2 regions of the Achromobacter veterisilvae genome follow, and region 1 is predicted to be linked to the other one. Evidence: riboswitches for the same ligand, from Rfam matches in the RefSeq annotation. Region 1 holds a riboswitch; the other holds the start of a gene.

Region 1 (8,216 bases):
CGCGGTTGCCGGCCAGCGCGGCCTGCGCGTGGCGCTGGTCGACCACGCCACCCGCCTGGCGGAGAAGATCCGCATTTCCGGCGGAGGCCGCTGCAACTTCACCAACATCGGGGCCGGGCCCGCCAACTTCCTCTCCGACAATCCGCATTTCTGCCGATCGGCGCTGTCGGGCTACACGCCGCAGGATTTCCTGGCGCTGGTGAGGCGCCACCGCATCGGCTGGCACGAGAAGCACCGGGGCCAGTTGTTCTGCGACGATTCCAGCGAGGCCATCATCGACATGCTGCGCACGGAATGCGACGCGGGCGGCGTGCAGTGGCGCATGGGTTGCCAGGTGGCCGAGGTGGCCCACGGCGAGGCCGGCTTCGAACTGCGCACCGGCCAGGGCCCGATCCGCGCGGCCAAACTGGTGGTGGCCACCGGCGGCATGGCGATCCCGCAACTGGGCGCCACCGATTTCGGCCTGAAGATCGCGCGGCAGTTCGGCCTGAAGATCGTGGAGCCCCGGCCCGCGCTGGTGCCCCTGACCTTCGACCCCGCGCAGTGGCAGGCCTTGTCGGAACTGTCCGGCGTGGCGCTGGAGGTCGGCCTGCACACGGGGCAGGGCAAGGCCCGCGGCGAATTCCTCGAAGACCTGCTGTTCACGCATCGCGGCCTGTCGGGGCCGGCCATCTTGCAAATATCCAGCTTCTGGAAGCCGGGCGAACCCATCGTGGTGGACCTGGCGCCGGGCCGCGACCTGGCCGAGGAACTGCTGGCGTCGAAGTCCGGCAACCGGCAGCAACTGCACACGGTGCTGAGCGGCCTCTGGCCCAAGCGGCTGGCCGACCGCTGGCTGCACCTGGCGGAGCAGAAGGGCAAGCCCGGGCTGGCGGCATTGCGCCTGGCCGACGCGCCGGACAAGACCCTGCGCGGACTGGCGCAGGACATCCACCAGTGGACGCTGGTGCCCAGCGGCACGGCCGGCTACAAAAAGGCCGAAGTGATGCGCGGCGGCGTGGACACGCGCGGCCTGGACCAGAAATCCATGCAGGCGAAGACCGCTCCGGGCCTTTACTTCATCGGCGAGGCCGTGGACGTCACCGGATGGCTGGGCGGCTACAACTTCCAGTGGGCCTGGGCCTCGGGCGTGGCTTGCGGCAAGGCGCTGTAGGCCGGCGGGGCCGATAGCGGCGGGCGCCCCGTGTGAAAGGAATTGCAGCATTGCCATTGTGGTATTAAATAAAAATAAATATCATTTATGTTTTCGATATTGATGCCGGCCCTCATCCGAGGGCGGATCCGACGGAGACATGCATGGCCTATACCCTTCCGACCCTGCCGTACGCCTACGACGCCCTGGAGCCTCACATCGACGCGATGACGATGGAGATCCACTACAGCAAGCACCACCAGACCTACGTCAACAGCCTGAACGCGGCGCTGGAGGGGGCGGGCATCGCCACCGACGAGCCCGTCGAGGCCCTGGTGTCCCGCCTGGACCAGTTGCCCGAGGCCGTGCGCGGCGCCGTGCGCAACCACGGCGGCGGCCACGCCAACCACAGCCTGTTCTGGTCGGTCATGTCCCCCGAGGGCGGCGGCGAACCCGACGGCGCCCTGGCGGCGGCCATCGAGTCCGACCTGGGCGGCCTGGCCGCCTTCAAGGACGCCTTCACCAAGGCCGCGCTGACCCGTTTCGGCAGCGGCTGGGCCTGGCTCTCGGTGACGCCGGCCGGCAAGCTGACGGTGGAAAGCAGCGCCAACCAGGACAGCCCGCTGATGCTGGGCAATACGCCGATCCTGGGGTTGGACGTCTGGGAACATGCCTATTACCTGAAGTACCAGAATCGCCGACCGGAATACATCGCCGCCTTCTACAATGTCGTGAATTGGCCGGAAGTGGCGCGCCGCTACGCCGCGGCGAAGCGCTGAGCGCGTCCCTGGCAAGGAGGGCAGCGGTATATGAATACCTTCAGCCGTCATCGCGTGCGGCCGGCGGCCACCAGCATCAGCGTCTGGACGCTGGCCGTGCTGGTGTCCTGCCTGGGGCTGCACCAGCTATGGGCGTACCTGGACGTGCGCGCGCCGCACGTCGCGGACGCCCTGCTGGGCGGGCTGGTCGCCGCGGGCGCGACCGCGCTGGGGACGGTGCCCATCCTTTTCGCGCGCACCATTCCCCAGAAAATGCAGGACAGCATGTTCGGCTTCGGCGCCGGCGTCATGCTGGCGGCCAGCGCCTTTTCGCTGGTGGCCCCGGGCATCGCCGCGGGCCGCGAGCTGGGCTACGGGCCGTGGGGGGCGGGCCTGACGGTGGGCGCCGCCGTGCTGCTGGGGGCGGCCGTCCTGCTGATCATGGACCGCACGCTGCCGCATGAGCATTTCATCAAGGGCCGGGAAGGGATCGAGGCGCACCGCCTGCGCCGCACCTGGCTGTTCGTGTTCGCCATCACCCTGCACAACCTGCCGGAAGGCCTGGCCATCGGCGTGGGCTACGCGGGCAACGATCCCGTGCGCGGCACCGCGCTGGCCACTGGCATCGCGATCCAGGACATCCCCGAGGGGCTGGTCGTGGCGGTGGCGCTGCTGGCCGCGGGCTACCAGCGCGCGTTCGCGGTGGCGCTGGGGATGCTGTCCGGGCTGGTCGAGCCGCTGGGCGCCGTGCTGGGCGCGGCCGTGGTCGGCTGGTCGGAACCGCTGCTGCCGTGGGGGCTGGGTTTCGCCGCGGGGGCGATGCTGTTCGTGATCAGCCACGAGATCATCCCGGAGTCGCACCGCAAGGGGCACGAGGTCTACGCCACTTGCGGGCTGATGCTGGGCTTCGTGCTGATGATGCTGCTGGACACCGCGCTGGGGTAGGGCGGGCCGCCGGCGCGTAAGGGGGCGCGTAAGGGGTGTCTGACACCCCTGAAATGCCGGTCCAGGCTGAAGGCCGTCCGCCATGGGTGTCAGACACCGGTCCTTTTGTGTCGGACACCGGTCCTTTTCCGGGGCCTCTTTTCGATGTATGCTTTCGGCGCTGTCACGCATGTTGCGGGAGAGAGCGGCCTGTATGCCCGGCCGCCGCCGAAGGCGCAATTCGCCCGGAATCGCTCAGGTAACCCATACCGCCCATGCTTGCCCTGTCCCGGTTTTTCACCGCGCGGACGCGGCAAAACAGTACTCTGGAGAGACCTGGCGCCGCCCCTGGAACAAGGGACATAGCGAGCAGCCCAGGCGCCGAAGGTGCAAACCCGCTTAGCGGGGCAACTCTCAGGCAAAAGGACAGAGGGGCGGAAGATTCAGCCGTTGTGCAGGCGCAGCCCGCCTGGTACCACCGGCATTCCGTAACCCTGGCAACAATGCCGTCCCGGAGTTCCCGCGCATGTCCGCACCCCTCAAACGCACCCCGCTGGCCGAAGAACACATCGCCTCTGGCGCCCGTATGGTCGACTTCGGCGGCTGGGACATGCCCCTGGCCTACGGCTCGCAACTGGAGGAGCACCACGCCGTGCGCCAGGACGCGGGCATGTTCGACGTGTCGCACATGCTGAACGTCGACGTGACGGGCCCGGACGCGTTCGCGTTCCTGCAGCGCCTGGTCGCCAACGACGTGGCCAAGCTGACCGTGCCCGGCAAGGCGCTCTATAGCTGCATGCTGAATCCGCAGGGCGGCGTGATCGACGACCTGATCATCTACTTCTTCGCCGCCGACGAATGGCGCGTGGTCGTCAATGCCGGCACCGCCGACAAGGACATCGCCTGGATGCTGCGCGTGAAGCAGGCCGGCGGTTTCGACGTCGTCATCGCGCCCCGCCGCGACCTGTCCATGGTGGCCGTGCAGGGCCCCAATGCCCGCGCCAAGGTCTGGGCCGCGCGCCCGGCATGGCAGGCCGCCACTGAATCGTTGACCCCCTTCGTGGCCGCCGTCGTCGGCGACGATACCCTGGTGGCCCGCACCGGCTACACCGGCGAGGACGGCTTCGAAATCGTGCTGCCCGCCACCGAGGCCGTGCAACTGTGGCGCGACCTGGCCGCCCAGGGCGTGCGTCCCTGCGGTCTGGGCGCGCGCGACACGCTGCGCCTGGAAGCCGGCATGAACCTCTACGGCCAGGACATGGACGAACTGGTCCAGCCCGGCCAGGCCGGCCTGACCTGGACCGTATCCCTGAAGGACGCCGAGCGCCGCTTCATCGGCCGCGAAGCGCTGGAGCAGTTCGCCACGCCGGCCGCCTTCCTCGGCCTGAAGCTGCAGGAGCGCGGCGTCATGCGCGCGCACATGGCCGTGCGCACCAAGGAAGGCATGGGTGAACTCACCAGCGGCACCATGTCGCCCACGCTCGGCGTGTCCATCGGCTTTGCCCGCCTGCCGCAAGGCGTGCGTCCGGGCGACACGGCCGAGGTCGATATCCGCGGCAAATGGGTGCCCGCCCTGGTATGCAAATTGCCGTTCGTCCGCAACGGCAAAGAAGTCGAACACTCGTAAACTCGAAGCTTCGCGCGGGCGCCGGCCCCTATGGGGCGGCAGGGCCGCCCGCGCGAGGCGCGCAACACCATTCATCTACCCGCATTCCCTCAGGAGTTCCCATGAGTCTGCCCACCGATCGCAAGTACACCGAGTCCCATGAATGGGTCAAAGCCGAAGGCGACGTGTTCGTCGTCGGCATCACCGATACCGCCCAGGACCAGTTGGGCGACCTGGTTTTCGTCGGCGACGTGAAGGTCGGCGCCAAGCTGAACGCCGGCGAGACCGCCGGCGTGGTCGAGTCGGTCAAGGCTGCCTCCGACATCTACGCGCCGGTCGCCGGCGAGATCGTCGCTTTCAACGAAGAGCTGGAAAACAATCCCAACCTGATCAACGAATCGGCCTTCACCGCCTGGATCTTCAAGATCAAGCCGGTCAACGCGGCCGACGCCGACAAGCTGCTGGACGCCGCCGGCTACGAAGCCGTCGCCAACGGCTAAGCCGGTCGGGGAGGGCGCGCGGCCATAGCGGCCCGGCGCCCGCCCCGCCAGATGCAATACCGACCGTCCTCCGACGGCACCGCCACCCCGAGATCTCCCCATGTCGCGCGCCCTAGACACCCATACCGACTTCATCCCCCGCCACATCGGCCCCTCCGACGCCGCCCAGGCCGCCATGCTCGCCGTCATCGGCAGCGCCAGCCTGGACGCCCTGATCGAGGAAGTCGTGCCGCCCAAGATCCGCAGCCAGGCCCCGCTGGCGCTGCCGCAATCGCGCAGCGAAACCGACGTGCTGGACGAACTGAAGCAGATCGCGGGCCGCAACCAGGTCTACCGCAGCTACATCGGCCAGGGGTACTACGGCACGCACACGCCCAACGTGGTGTTGCGCAACATCCTCGAGAATCCCGCCTGGTACACGGCCTACACGCCGTACCAGCCCGAGATCTCGCAGGGCCGCCTGGAGGCCCTGCTGAATTACCAGACCATGGTCGCCGACCTGACCGGGCTGGACATCTCCAACGCCTCGCTGCTGGACGAAGGCACCGCCGCGGCCGAAGCCATGACGCTGGCGCGCCGCAGCGCCAAGTCGAAGAGCCCGGTGTTCTTCGTCTCGCGCCACGTGCACCCCCAGACCCTCGAAGTCGTGCGCACGCGCGCCGAAGGCCTGGACATCGAGATCGCGGTGGGCGACGAGGCCGAAGGCCTGCCCGAGTGCTTCGGCGTGTTGCTCCAGTACCCGCACAGCACCGGCTCCGTGTCCGACTACCGCAAGCTGGCCGAAGCCGCGCACGCGCAAGGCGCGATCGTGGCCGTCGCCACCGACCTGCTGGCGCTGGCCCTCCTGGCCGCCCCGGGCGAGTGGGGCGCGGACATCGCCATCGGTTCGGCCCAGCGCTTCGGCGTGCCGTTCGGCTTCGGCGGCCCGCATGCCGGCTTCATGGCCTGCAAGGACGCCTTCAAGCGCAACATGGCGGGCCGCCTGGTGGGCGTGTCCAAGGACGCGCAAGGCAACCCGGCGATGCGCCTGGCGCTGCAGACGCGCGAACAGCACATCCGCCGCGAGAAAGCCACTTCCAACATCTGCACCGCGCAGGTGCTGCTGGCCGTGATGGCCGGCATGTACGCCGTCTGGCACGGCCCGGCGGGCATCCGCCGCATCGCCCAGCGCGTGCAGCGCGGCACCGCCATCCTGCGCGCCGAGTTGATCAAGCTGGGCGTGAAGGTCGTCAACGACACCTTCTTCGACACGCTGCTGCTGGAAACCGGCGCGGCCACGCCGGCCATCCTGACGGCGGCCGACTGCGCCCGCATCAATCTGCGCCGCGTCGACGGCGCCCGCCTGGCGGTCTCGCTGGACGAGACCGTGACCGCCGCAGACCTGCAGGCCCTGGTCAACGTCTTCGCCGCCGGCCTGGAACGCGATGACGTCGAACTCGACCTCGACGCGCTGGACGCGGCCGCCGCTGGCGGTATCCCCGCCGGCGTGGCGCGCGAAAGCGCGATCCTGACGCATCCGGTGTTCTCCAGCGTGCAGTCCGAGACCGACATGCTGCGCTACCTGCGCAAGCTGGCCGACAAGGACCTGGCGCTGGACCGCACGATGATCCCGCTGGGTTCGTGCACCATGAAGCTGAACGCGACCGCCGAGATGATCCCCATCACCTGGCCCGAATTCGCGTTGATCCACCCGTTCGCGCCCGCCTCGCAAAGCCAGGGCTACGACGAGCTGATCGGCCGCCTGTCGGCCGCGCTGTGCGAAATCACCGGCTACGACAACATCAGCCTGCAGCCCAACTCGGGCGCGCAGGGCGAGTACGCCGGCCTGCTGGCGATCCGCGGCTACCACCAGGCCAACGGCCAGCACCAGCGCAACATCTGCCTGATCCCGTCGTCGGCGCACGGCACCAACCCCGCCTCGGCCCAACTGGCCGGCATGGACGTGGTGGTGGTGGCCTCCGACGCCAACGGCAACGTGGACCTGGCCGACCTGCGCGCCAAGATCGAGCAGGTGGGCGACAAGCTGGCCGCCCTGATGATCACGTATCCCTCCACGCACGGCGTGTTCGAGGAAGCCGTGACCGAGATCTGCGATCTGGTGCACCAGGCCGGCGGCCAGGTCTACCTGGACGGCGCCAACATGAACGCCATGGTCGGCGTGGCGCAGCCGGGCAAGTTCGGCTCCGACGTGTCCCACCTGAACCTGCACAAGACCTTCTGCATCCCGCACGGCGGCGGCGGCCCCGGCGTGGGCCCCGTGGCGGTGCGCGCGCACCTGGCGCCGTACCTGCCGGGCGTGGTGAACGAGCAGGGCAAGCTGCCCGGCGACGCCAAGGTCGGCCCCGTGTCGGCCGCGCCGTTCGGTTCGGCCGGCATCCTGCCGATCCCGTACGTGTACATCGCGCTGATGGGCGCCGACGGCCTGCGCCGCGCCACCGAAGTGGCCATCCTGAACGCCAACTACATCGCGACGCGCCTGCGCGGCCACTATCCGGTGCTGTACGCGGGCCGCCACGGCCGCGTGGCGCACGAGTGCATCCTGGACGTGCGTCCGCTGAAGGAAACCAGCGGCATCAGCGCCGAGGACATCGCCAAGCGCCTGATGGACTACGGTTTCCACGCGCCCACCATGAGCTTCCCGGTGGCCGGCACGCTGATGGTCGAGCCGACCGAATCGGAAGGCGTCGCCGAACTGGACCGTTTCATCGACGCGATGATCTCGATCCGCGAGGAAATCGCCCAGATCGAGCGCGGCGAGCGCGATCGCGAGGACAACGTCCTCAAGAACGCGCCGCACACGGCGCAGATGCTGCTGGCCGAAGAATGGTTGCACGACTATCCGCGCCAGCAGGCCGCCTATCCGGTCGAGTCCCTGCGCGACGCGAAGTACTGGCCGCCCGTCGCGCGCGTGGACAACGCCTACGGCGACCGCAATCTCGTGTGCGCCTGCCTGCCGGTCGAAGCGTACGCCTGAGCGCTGGACATCGGGCCCGGCGCAAGCCGGGCCCAGCCAAAAAAAATCCCCCGTCGCGAAGATCGGGGGATTTTTTTGCCTTGCGCCTTGCCGGGAGTTACTTCGCCGGCGCGGCCTTGCTGGCGGCGGAGAAGTCTTCCGCGATGCTGAAGAACGTGTTCAGCAGGATCTGCAGGTTTTCCTTGCCGATACCGCCTTCCGAATTCATGTCCATCTGCAGCACGGCCTGGTTCTTGTCGTCCAGGTAGGCGCGCGTCCAGCGGTATTCCTGGTTCCAGGCGTTGATGGCCTTGAGCGACATCGGCTTCTTGCCGCTGTAGGT
Region 2 (8,216 bases), 1.3 Mb from region 1:
TCCAGCATATTGATGGAGCGCAGCAGCGTGGACTTGCCCGCGCCGCTGCGCCCGATGATGCCGAACACCTCGCCGCGGGCGATGGAGAACGACACGTCGGACAGCGCCGCGACCGGCCCCTGCGCGCCTTCGTAGCGCTTTTGCAGTCCTTCGAACACGACGTGCGCGTCGACGGTCTGGGGCGGCGGCGCGGCGGCCTGCTCCCCGATGGAGAATTCGTGTTGCATCATTGCTCAGAAAACCGGGATCACCGAACCTTCGTACTTGCTCAGGATGAACTGGCGCACTTCCTCCGAGTGATACGCCTTGATCAGCTCGGGCACCCACGGCGCGTTCTTGTCCTTCTCGCGGACCACGATGATGTTCACGTAGGGATTGTTTTCTTTCTTCTCGACCGCGATGCCGTCGCGCGTGGCGATCAGCCCGGCCTGGTAGGCGAAGCTGTTGACGATGGCGGCGGTGTCCACGTCGGGCAGCGAGCGCGCCAGCACGACGGACGCGCTTTCGACGAACTCGAGCTTCTTGGGATTGGACGTCACGTCCGCCAGCGTGGCCGTGCCCGTGGCCGGATCGAAGCCGTCCCTCAGGGTGATCAGGCCCTGGTCGCGCAGGATGACCAGCGCGCGCGTCTGGTTGCTGGGATCGTTGGGAATGCCGACGCGGGCGCCGTCCGGCAGGTCCTTCAGCGACTTGTACTTGCGCGAATAGAACGCGATCGGCGAGATCAGCGTATTGGCCACCGCCACCAGCTTGTAGCCGCGCTGCTTGATCTGGTCGTTCAGGAAGGGAATGTGCTGGAAGGCATTGGCCTCCAGGTCGCCGTTGTTCAGCGCCTCGTTGGGGCTGGCGGTGCCGGTGATGACCACGGGCTCCACGGCCAGGCCGTTCTTCTTGGCGACCTGGGCCACCACTTCCCAGATCTGCTCATCGACGCCGCCGCGCACGCCGACCTTCAAAGGCTTGGGGTCGGCCGAAAAGGCGGGCCCATGGAACATCGCCGCCGAGGCCAGCACCACGCCAAGCAGCTTCTTGAAAAAACGGGGAGTCATATTGAAATCGCCTCTCAGGCTAAGCGGTTATGAGAGAAACGATTCTAGGGATGGGGGTCCGCCCGGCGAACGAATACTTCGTTGAGTCCTTATTACAGGGTTGTTTGGTTATGGCCGCGCGGCATATGCCGGCGGCGGAAGCCCGGCGCGCGGCCTCAGAAGGGCTTGACGACGACCAGCGTCACGATCGCGGCGGACGCGACGACGGTGACGGGCGCATACAGGTCGACCAGCGGCGGACGCCGGGCGCTGCCGTCCGCCATGCGGCGCAGGGCCGCGGTCTGGATGCCCAGCAGCGCCGACAGCCCCAGCGCGAAGCCGATCTTGATCCAGATCCAGCTCATGGCGAACCAGCCGAAGGTCACGGCCAGGTGCAGGCCGATCAGCCAGGTCAGCACCATGGCCGGCGTGGTCACGAACAGCGTCCATCGTCGCAGGGCGCCCAGCATCCTGCGTTCTTTCGGGGCTTCGTCGCCCTCCTGCGGCTGCGAGGACAGCAGGAACAGCGACACGAACAGCGAGCCGCCCAGCCAGGCGGCCACCGCCGCGACGTGGAGCATTTTCAGGAGTTGATAAGTCATGGCCCGGATTATCGCCGCTCGCGGGCGCCGGCAGGAACCGCCGCGCCGCATCCGTTTGCGCTACGGCAAACCGGCACCCTGCCCGGCCGCGTCCGGGCCCGCCGGCGCGGGGGTGGCGGGAGCGGAAGCGCCCGTCGCGGGGGTGGCCGGCGCCGGGCTTTCCGCGGGCGCGGCCTTGCCGCCGCTGCCGGGCGCGTCGGCGGCCGCCGCCGGGTTCAAGGTATCGGCCGGCGCGTTCGGAGACACGGCGGGCTCGGCGGGCGCGGGCTTGGGCGGCGCCTTGGCGCGGGCCGGGTTCGCGGGCGCCGCCTGCGGCGCGGAGGCGGCCTGGGCGTCCGGCAGGAAGCGCTGCAACAGTTGGAAGAACCCGTCGTAGAACTGCGGGCGCGCCACCGTCTGGCTGGCCGTCTTCACCAGCGAGTCGTCGCTGGCGCCGAACGGCATGGACACCTGGCCCAGCACGCTCACGCCCACGCTGGCCGAGTTGGCGGTGCGCTTGATCGAGTAGCGGTCCTGCACCGCGTTGGCGAACACCGTCGCGCGCTCGTTCGAGTTGCCGTCGGAGGCGCACTCGATATTGAAGCTGATCTGCGTGTGCTGGCCGTCTTCGCCCTGGAAGTTCTTATGTCCCGTCACCCGGGCGCCCTCGAACTTGTCGATGTTGTAGCCCTGGCTCAGCAGGGCGCGGCGGCCGGCGTCGCAGGCGGCGGCGCTGCCGGCGGGAACCGTCCGCGAATAGGTGTCGCTCTGGGCGAAGTTTTCTTTTTCGAATTCGGGTTTGGGGGATGAGCACCCTGCCAGGACGCCCGCCAGGACAGCCAGCAGCGCAACAGATGGACGGCGGATAACACGGGGCATGAATAAGGGTCCGGCTTGAAGCAACAAAAACGGGTTATAGCGCATCCTCGCCGGGATTCCTTTACCAGGAATGTGCAGTTCAACAGAGAGGTAACAGGGGAAATGGGGACGTGCTTTCCGCCATCCCCGCCCCGGAAACCGCCAATCAGGGCCTGGGCAGGCGCCTGAGCCAGCTATCCCATGAATCGATTCGCAGGGGGATGGAAAACGTCCGCTCGTAGCCGTGGCGCTTCCTGCTTTCGGCCAGATCGTCTATTCGTCCCGGCTGCCATAGACTTCGCCGAACAGCGCGCGCTTCAGCGCTTCGATGGAGTTGGTTACCGAAGGGTCCGTTGAAACTGGGACTAACCCTGGGTCTCATTCCGTGGAATTTTGGCTATTCTCTCCCAGTCGATCCAAAACCCCGCAGAAGAGACCTGCCCCCGCGGCGGGCGCCGACGGAGCAACCGCCCCGGAAACTCTCAGGCAAACAGGACTGCGCGGTCTAGACAATCTGGAGAGAGGCGCCGCGCGCGCCCACCGAAGGGGAACCCGCCGCCGTCCGCGCGAACGGGTGAAGCTCTCAGGTACAGAGACAGATGGGGTGCTGCGGCCGGGTGGCCGCGGCCACTCGACCCTGGAGCGACCATGCCCCGCATCGCCATCATCGGCGCCGGTATCACCGGCGTCACGTCCGCCTACGCCTTGAACAAACTGGGATACGACGTCACCGTTTACGACCGCCAGCGCTATCCCGCCATGGAAACGTCCTACGCCAACGGCGGCCAGTTGTCGGCCAGCAACGCCGAGGTCTGGAACAGCGTGTCCACCGTCATGAAGGGCCTGCGCTGGCTCGGGCGCCACAATGCGCCGCTGCTGCTCAACCCCAGGTTCAGTTGGCACAAGTATTCCTGGCTGGCCCAGTTCGTCGGGCAGATCCGGCACTACCGCCAGAACACCATCGCCACCACGCGCCTGGCCATCGAAGCGCGCCAGCACTTGTTCGCCATGGCCGAAGAGGAAGGCATAGACTTCGACCTGGAGCGCCGGGGCATCCTGCACATCTACCATGACGCCGCCAGCTTCGAAACCGCGCGCCGCGCCAACGCGCTGCTGCAGGAAGGCGGGCTGGAACGCTATGCCGTGTCGGCCGAGGAAGCGCGCCGCATCGAGCCCGCGCTGCAGACCGACTGCCATGGCGGTTTCTACACCCCGTCGGACGCCACCGGCGACATCCACAAGTTCACCAGCGGCCTGGCCCGCGCCTGCGAACGCCGGGGCGTGCGCTTCGTGCAGGACGCCGAGGTCCGGGACATCGTCCATGAAGGCGGCGCCTATCTGCTGGACATCGCGGGCGAAGACGGCGCGCGGCCCGGCCAGCGCGAATCCGCCGACGCCATCGTCATCTGCGCGGGCGCCGCGAGCCGGCAATTCGCCAAGCGGCTGGGCGACTCGCTCAACATCTATCCGGTCAAGGGCTATTCCATCAGCGTGCACCTGGACGACGCGCAAAGCCGCGCCGCCGCGCCCGGCGTGAGCCTGCTCGACGAAGCCGCCAAGATCGTCACCAGCCGGCTGGGCGACCGTTTCCGCGTCGCCGGCACGGCCGAATTCAACGGCTTCAACATGGACATCCGCGCCGAGCGGGTCCAGCCGCTGATCGACTGGACCCGCCAGCACTTCCCCGGCATCCGCACGTCGCGCGTGGTGCCATGGTGCGGGCTGCGCCCGATGACGCCGAACATGATGCCGAGGGTCGGCCCCGGCAAGCGGCCGGGCGTGTTCTACAACACGGGCCACGGCCACCTGGGATGGACGCTTTCGGCGGCGACGGCGCAATTGCTCGCGGCCAGCGTGAAGGGGGCCATGGCCGGGGCTTGATGGCCGCGGCGTTCAATGCGCCGCGACCGCCTCCCTGCTGCCCTGCCCGGCCGCGCGCGGCGCCGCGTCCGCGCCGCGCGGGCCGGCATCCTTGCAGATCTTCCCGTCCTTCATCACCAGGCTGATCCGTTCCGGATCGACCAGCAAGGACAAGTCATCCAGCGGATTGCCGTCCACCATGACGATGTCCGCCAGGTAGCCGGGGCGCAGCATGCCTATTTCATCCGGCCGCAGCATGATCTGGCCGCCCAGCCGGGTGGCCGCCACCAGCGCTTCGGTGGGCGTCATGCCGATGTAGTCGACGAAGTACTGGAGGTCGGTGGCGTTGGTCCCATGCGGCATCCACGCGAAGCCATAGTCTCCGCCGGGCAGGATGCGGATGCCGCGCTTGTGCATTTTGCGCAGCGATTCCGAGGCGATCTCCAGTTCGCGCTTGTAGCCCATCTTTTCGGCGATGGCGGGCGTGATGCCGTAATCGGAGGCATTGAAGGCCGTCCTGACCAGCCAGCCGATACCCGGCGCGACGAAGTGCCTGTCCTTGTTGGCCTCCAGCATATCGAGCGCCTCTTCGTCGGCGAAGCTGGCGTGATAGATGATCTCGATGCCGTGGCGCACGCACTGTTTGACCGATTCGCTGGAACGCGCGTGCGCCGCGACGCGCTTTCCATAGCGCCTGGCCTCGCTGGCCAGCATGGCGATCTCGTCCTCGGCGAACGGCGACATCTCGGCCGGCAACCCGGCGATGTACTCGCCCGACAGGTTGATTTTCAGATGATCGACCCCGTACTTGATGAACGTCCGCGCCGACCGCCGGATCTCTTCGGGGCCGCTGCACACACTGCCGAAGCTGAGCGCCTCGAACGGCATGTGCGGCAGCGTATTGTCGCCCAGCGCGCCGATTGTCGTGATCTCCTGGCTGCCCGCCAGATAGCGCGGCCCCGGGCACTCCCCCGCGTCGATCGCGTTGCGCAGCACCACGTCCAGGCGCGGTTTGGCCGCCGCGGCGCCGATGGCCGAGGTCCAGCCCATTTCCAGATACCGCTTCGCCACGCGCACACACCACAGTATGTGTTCTTCCGGCGGCATGAATTGGATCGCGGAAAGCGAGGGCTGGTCATTCCACGAAAAATGCGTGTGCGCCTCGGTCATCCCGGGCATCAGGAAACGGCCCTGGCCGTCGATGACGCGCGCGCCTTCCCTTTCCACTTGGCGCGGCGAACGCGCGACCTCGGCGATGCGCGCATCTTCGATCAACACCTCGCCTTTGAAGGGCGCCTCGCCGCCGCCATCGAAGACGGCGACGTTGGTGATGGCAATTCTGGACATGACAAGTCTCCTCCGGCCCGCGGCGCGGGCCGATTTCTTATGTTGAAACGCCGGGAAAACGGCAGTTAGCGCAGCGCCGCGTAGAACTCCCGCAAGGCCTCGACGCAGGCGTGGGGTTTTTCGTAGGTCGTCCAGTGGCCGCAATCTCCGAGGACGATCTGGCGGCTGCCGGCGATGCGGGCCGCCAGTGCCTCGACGTTGGCCGCGGGCGCCACGCCGTCCTGGTCGCCGGTCACCAGCAGCGCCGGCACGGCGAGTCCCTCCACGGCGGCGGGTTGCGCGGCGGCCAGCGCCTCGCAGCTCTGCGCATAGCCTTCGGGCGGCTGCCGCATCACGCTCTCGCGCACCAGCGCCAGCACCGCGGGCTGGTCCCGCTTGGTCTGGGCGCTGGTTGCCCCCTTGACGATGGCATCCGCGATTTCCTGCATCGCCGCGTCGCCGCCGCGGGCCAGCTCCGCCCGCCGCCGGATGCCGGCCCGGCCGGCGTCCGGCGGCGCCGCGAGCGGACCGAACAGCGCGAGCGACCTGACCCGGGCGGGATGCGCGACGGCGAAATGCTGGGCCACGATGGTGCCCAGCGAATGCGCGGCGACGTGCAGCGCGTCGACCTCCAGTTCATCGAGCATCCCGGCCAGCGCGCCGACGTACGCATCGATGGACAGCGCCTGCGGCGCCAGCGCCGACCGCGCGCTGCCCGGCAGGTCCGGGCGAATGACGCGGAAGCCCTCGAAGGCATCCATCACGGGCGTCCAGGTATTGGACGAACCGCCCAGGCCGTGTATGCACAGCAGCGCCGGCCCCTGGCCGTCGATCTCCACGGCCAGGCCGTTGACGTAGTGCGTGCTCATGTCCGTTCCTCGACAAAAGTGTTCTCGATCGTGCCCAGGCCGTCGATCTCCACGCGCACCACGTCGCCCGCGGCGAGATAGCGGGGAGGCTGCATGCCCATGCCGACGCCGGCAGGCGTGCCCGTCGCGATCACGTCGCCCGGATAGAGCGTGATGCCGCGCGAAATCGTTTCGATCAAGGACGGAATATCGAAGATCATGTTTTCCGTCGGCCCGTCCTGGCGCAGCTCGCCATTGACCCAGCAGCGCACGCGCGTGCGGGTCCCGTCGAATTCGTCCGCCGTGGCGATCCACGGCCCCATGGGGCAGAAGGTATCGAACGACTTCCCCATGTCCCACTGCTGGTGCCGCATCTGCACGTCCCGCGCGGTGACGTCGTTGACGACGGTGTAGCCGAAGACGTGGGCCAGGGCGTCGGCGCGCGGGATGTTCTTTCCGCCTCTGCCGATCACGACCGCCAGCTCGGCCTCGTAATCGATCCGGTCCGAGACGCCCGCGGGCAGCAGCACGTCGGCCCGCGGCCCCACTACGCACTCGGGCACTTTGGTGAAGACGATGGGCCAGGACTCGGGATTCGCGTCGTTGTCCTTGAAGACCGAGGCCGAGAGTTCCTTCGCGTGGGCGTGGTAGTTCCGTCCCACGCACCACAGGTTGCGGCGCGGCCTGGGCAATGGCGCCAGCAGCGCCACTTCGGCGAGCGGCAGCGCCTCTCCCTTGCCGGGCAACGCCCGGCCCGCGGCGAGCAGGTCGATCACGGCCTGGGCTCCGGCTCGCCGTTGCTCCGCGTCCAGCGCCAGCGGCGCCACGGTCATGCCGTCGCCGGATACCAGGCCCACCTCCTGCCTTCCATTCACCATAAAGCTAGCAATGCGCAATGCTGTCTCCTTCTTCGTCCTGAACAAACCCCCGATACGCCGGCAGGTGATCGGGACTTTATCGGCGCGAGCGGCAACGTGCTTATCGCCGGGTCCGCGGACTTATCGCAGAGTCAGATCTTGTGCTAGGTGAATACACCTACGCCGGACAAGGGCGCAAACGCCCATAAAATTCTCGCAAGCGCCGCGCCCGCCCGAAGCACTCGCCGCCCCGCAGAAGCCCGCTTTCGCGAGGGGACGATACAAATGGAGACAGAGATGCAGGAGACTTATGCCTTGCACGAAGGCGCGTTCGGCCGCGCCGTCGTGCTGGAACTGCGCGACGACCTGATCGCGCATGCGCACGCTGAAGTGCAGCTCGCCCTCTGGCTGGGCGGCGCGCGCGTGGAAGGCCACGTCGGTCAGACACTGGTGCCCTACAGCGAACACCTTGCGCTGGGAACCAATACCTATGAATCGCACGATGCCCGGCTGCTGGACCGGTCGGGCCCCGCCATTTTCCTGGTGCTCTACATCGCCAAGCCCTGGCTGGACGAGCGCCGGGCCGCCACCGGCCGTCCCTTCCATTTCGCCGCGCCCGGCGTCCCCATCGACGCCGCCGTGCGGCAGGGCTGCTGGCGCCTGCTGGACAAGATCGTCTCCCCGCACGAGCACCCGGGCGCCGATCTCGACGCGGAGGTCGAGGCCCTGCTGCAAGCCGCCATCGAATCGTCCACCGGCCCCGGCCGGACGGACCGCCCCGTATCGGCGGCGCCCGCGCTGGACCGCAGGCTGCGCGCGGCCATCGCCTATATGCGCGAGCACGTCCACGAACCGATC

The links. Region 1 has a riboswitch for glycine ahead of gcvT (glycine cleavage system aminomethyltransferase GcvT). Riboswitches for the same ligand answer to the same signal wherever they lie in the genome.
Region 2: it holds a riboswitch for glycine, as region 1 does, so the genes downstream of both, WHX56_RS24300 (D-amino acid dehydrogenase) here and gcvT (glycine cleavage system aminomethyltransferase GcvT) in region 1, are expected to answer to the same signal.

Annotation. Positions count from the first base shown of each region.
Region 1 covers NZ_CP148753.1:16,357-24,572, reverse strand. The annotation lists gene WHX56_RS00085 (NAD(P)/FAD-dependent oxidoreductase) at 1-1,153, shown strand, start outside; gene WHX56_RS00080 (superoxide dismutase) at 1,297-1,911, shown strand; gene WHX56_RS00075 (ZIP family metal transporter) at 1,942-2,835, shown strand; glycine riboswitch at 3,001-3,096, shown strand; glycine riboswitch at 3,131-3,254, shown strand; gene gcvT (glycine cleavage system aminomethyltransferase GcvT) at 3,341-4,441, shown strand; gene gcvH (glycine cleavage system protein GcvH) at 4,543-4,920, shown strand; gene gcvP (aminomethyl-transferring glycine dehydrogenase) at 5,021-7,894, shown strand; gene WHX56_RS00055 (DUF945 family protein) at 7,992-8,216, opposite strand, start outside.
Region 2 covers NZ_CP148753.1:5,235,843-5,244,058, forward strand. The annotation lists gene WHX56_RS24280 (methionine ABC transporter ATP-binding protein) at 1-227, opposite strand, end outside; gene WHX56_RS24285 (MetQ/NlpA family ABC transporter substrate-binding protein) at 234-1,049, opposite strand; gene WHX56_RS24290 (CopD family protein) at 1,205-1,630, opposite strand; gene WHX56_RS24295 (DUF2242 domain-containing protein) at 1,691-2,488, opposite strand; glycine riboswitch at 2,885-2,976, shown strand; glycine riboswitch at 2,978-3,070, shown strand; gene WHX56_RS24300 (D-amino acid dehydrogenase) at 3,116-4,348, shown strand; gene WHX56_RS24305 (amidohydrolase family protein) at 4,361-5,674, opposite strand; gene WHX56_RS24310 (alpha/beta fold hydrolase) at 5,740-6,522, opposite strand; gene WHX56_RS24315 (fumarylacetoacetate hydrolase family protein) at 6,519-7,397, opposite strand; gene WHX56_RS24320 (AraC family transcriptional regulator) at 7,656-8,216, shown strand, end outside.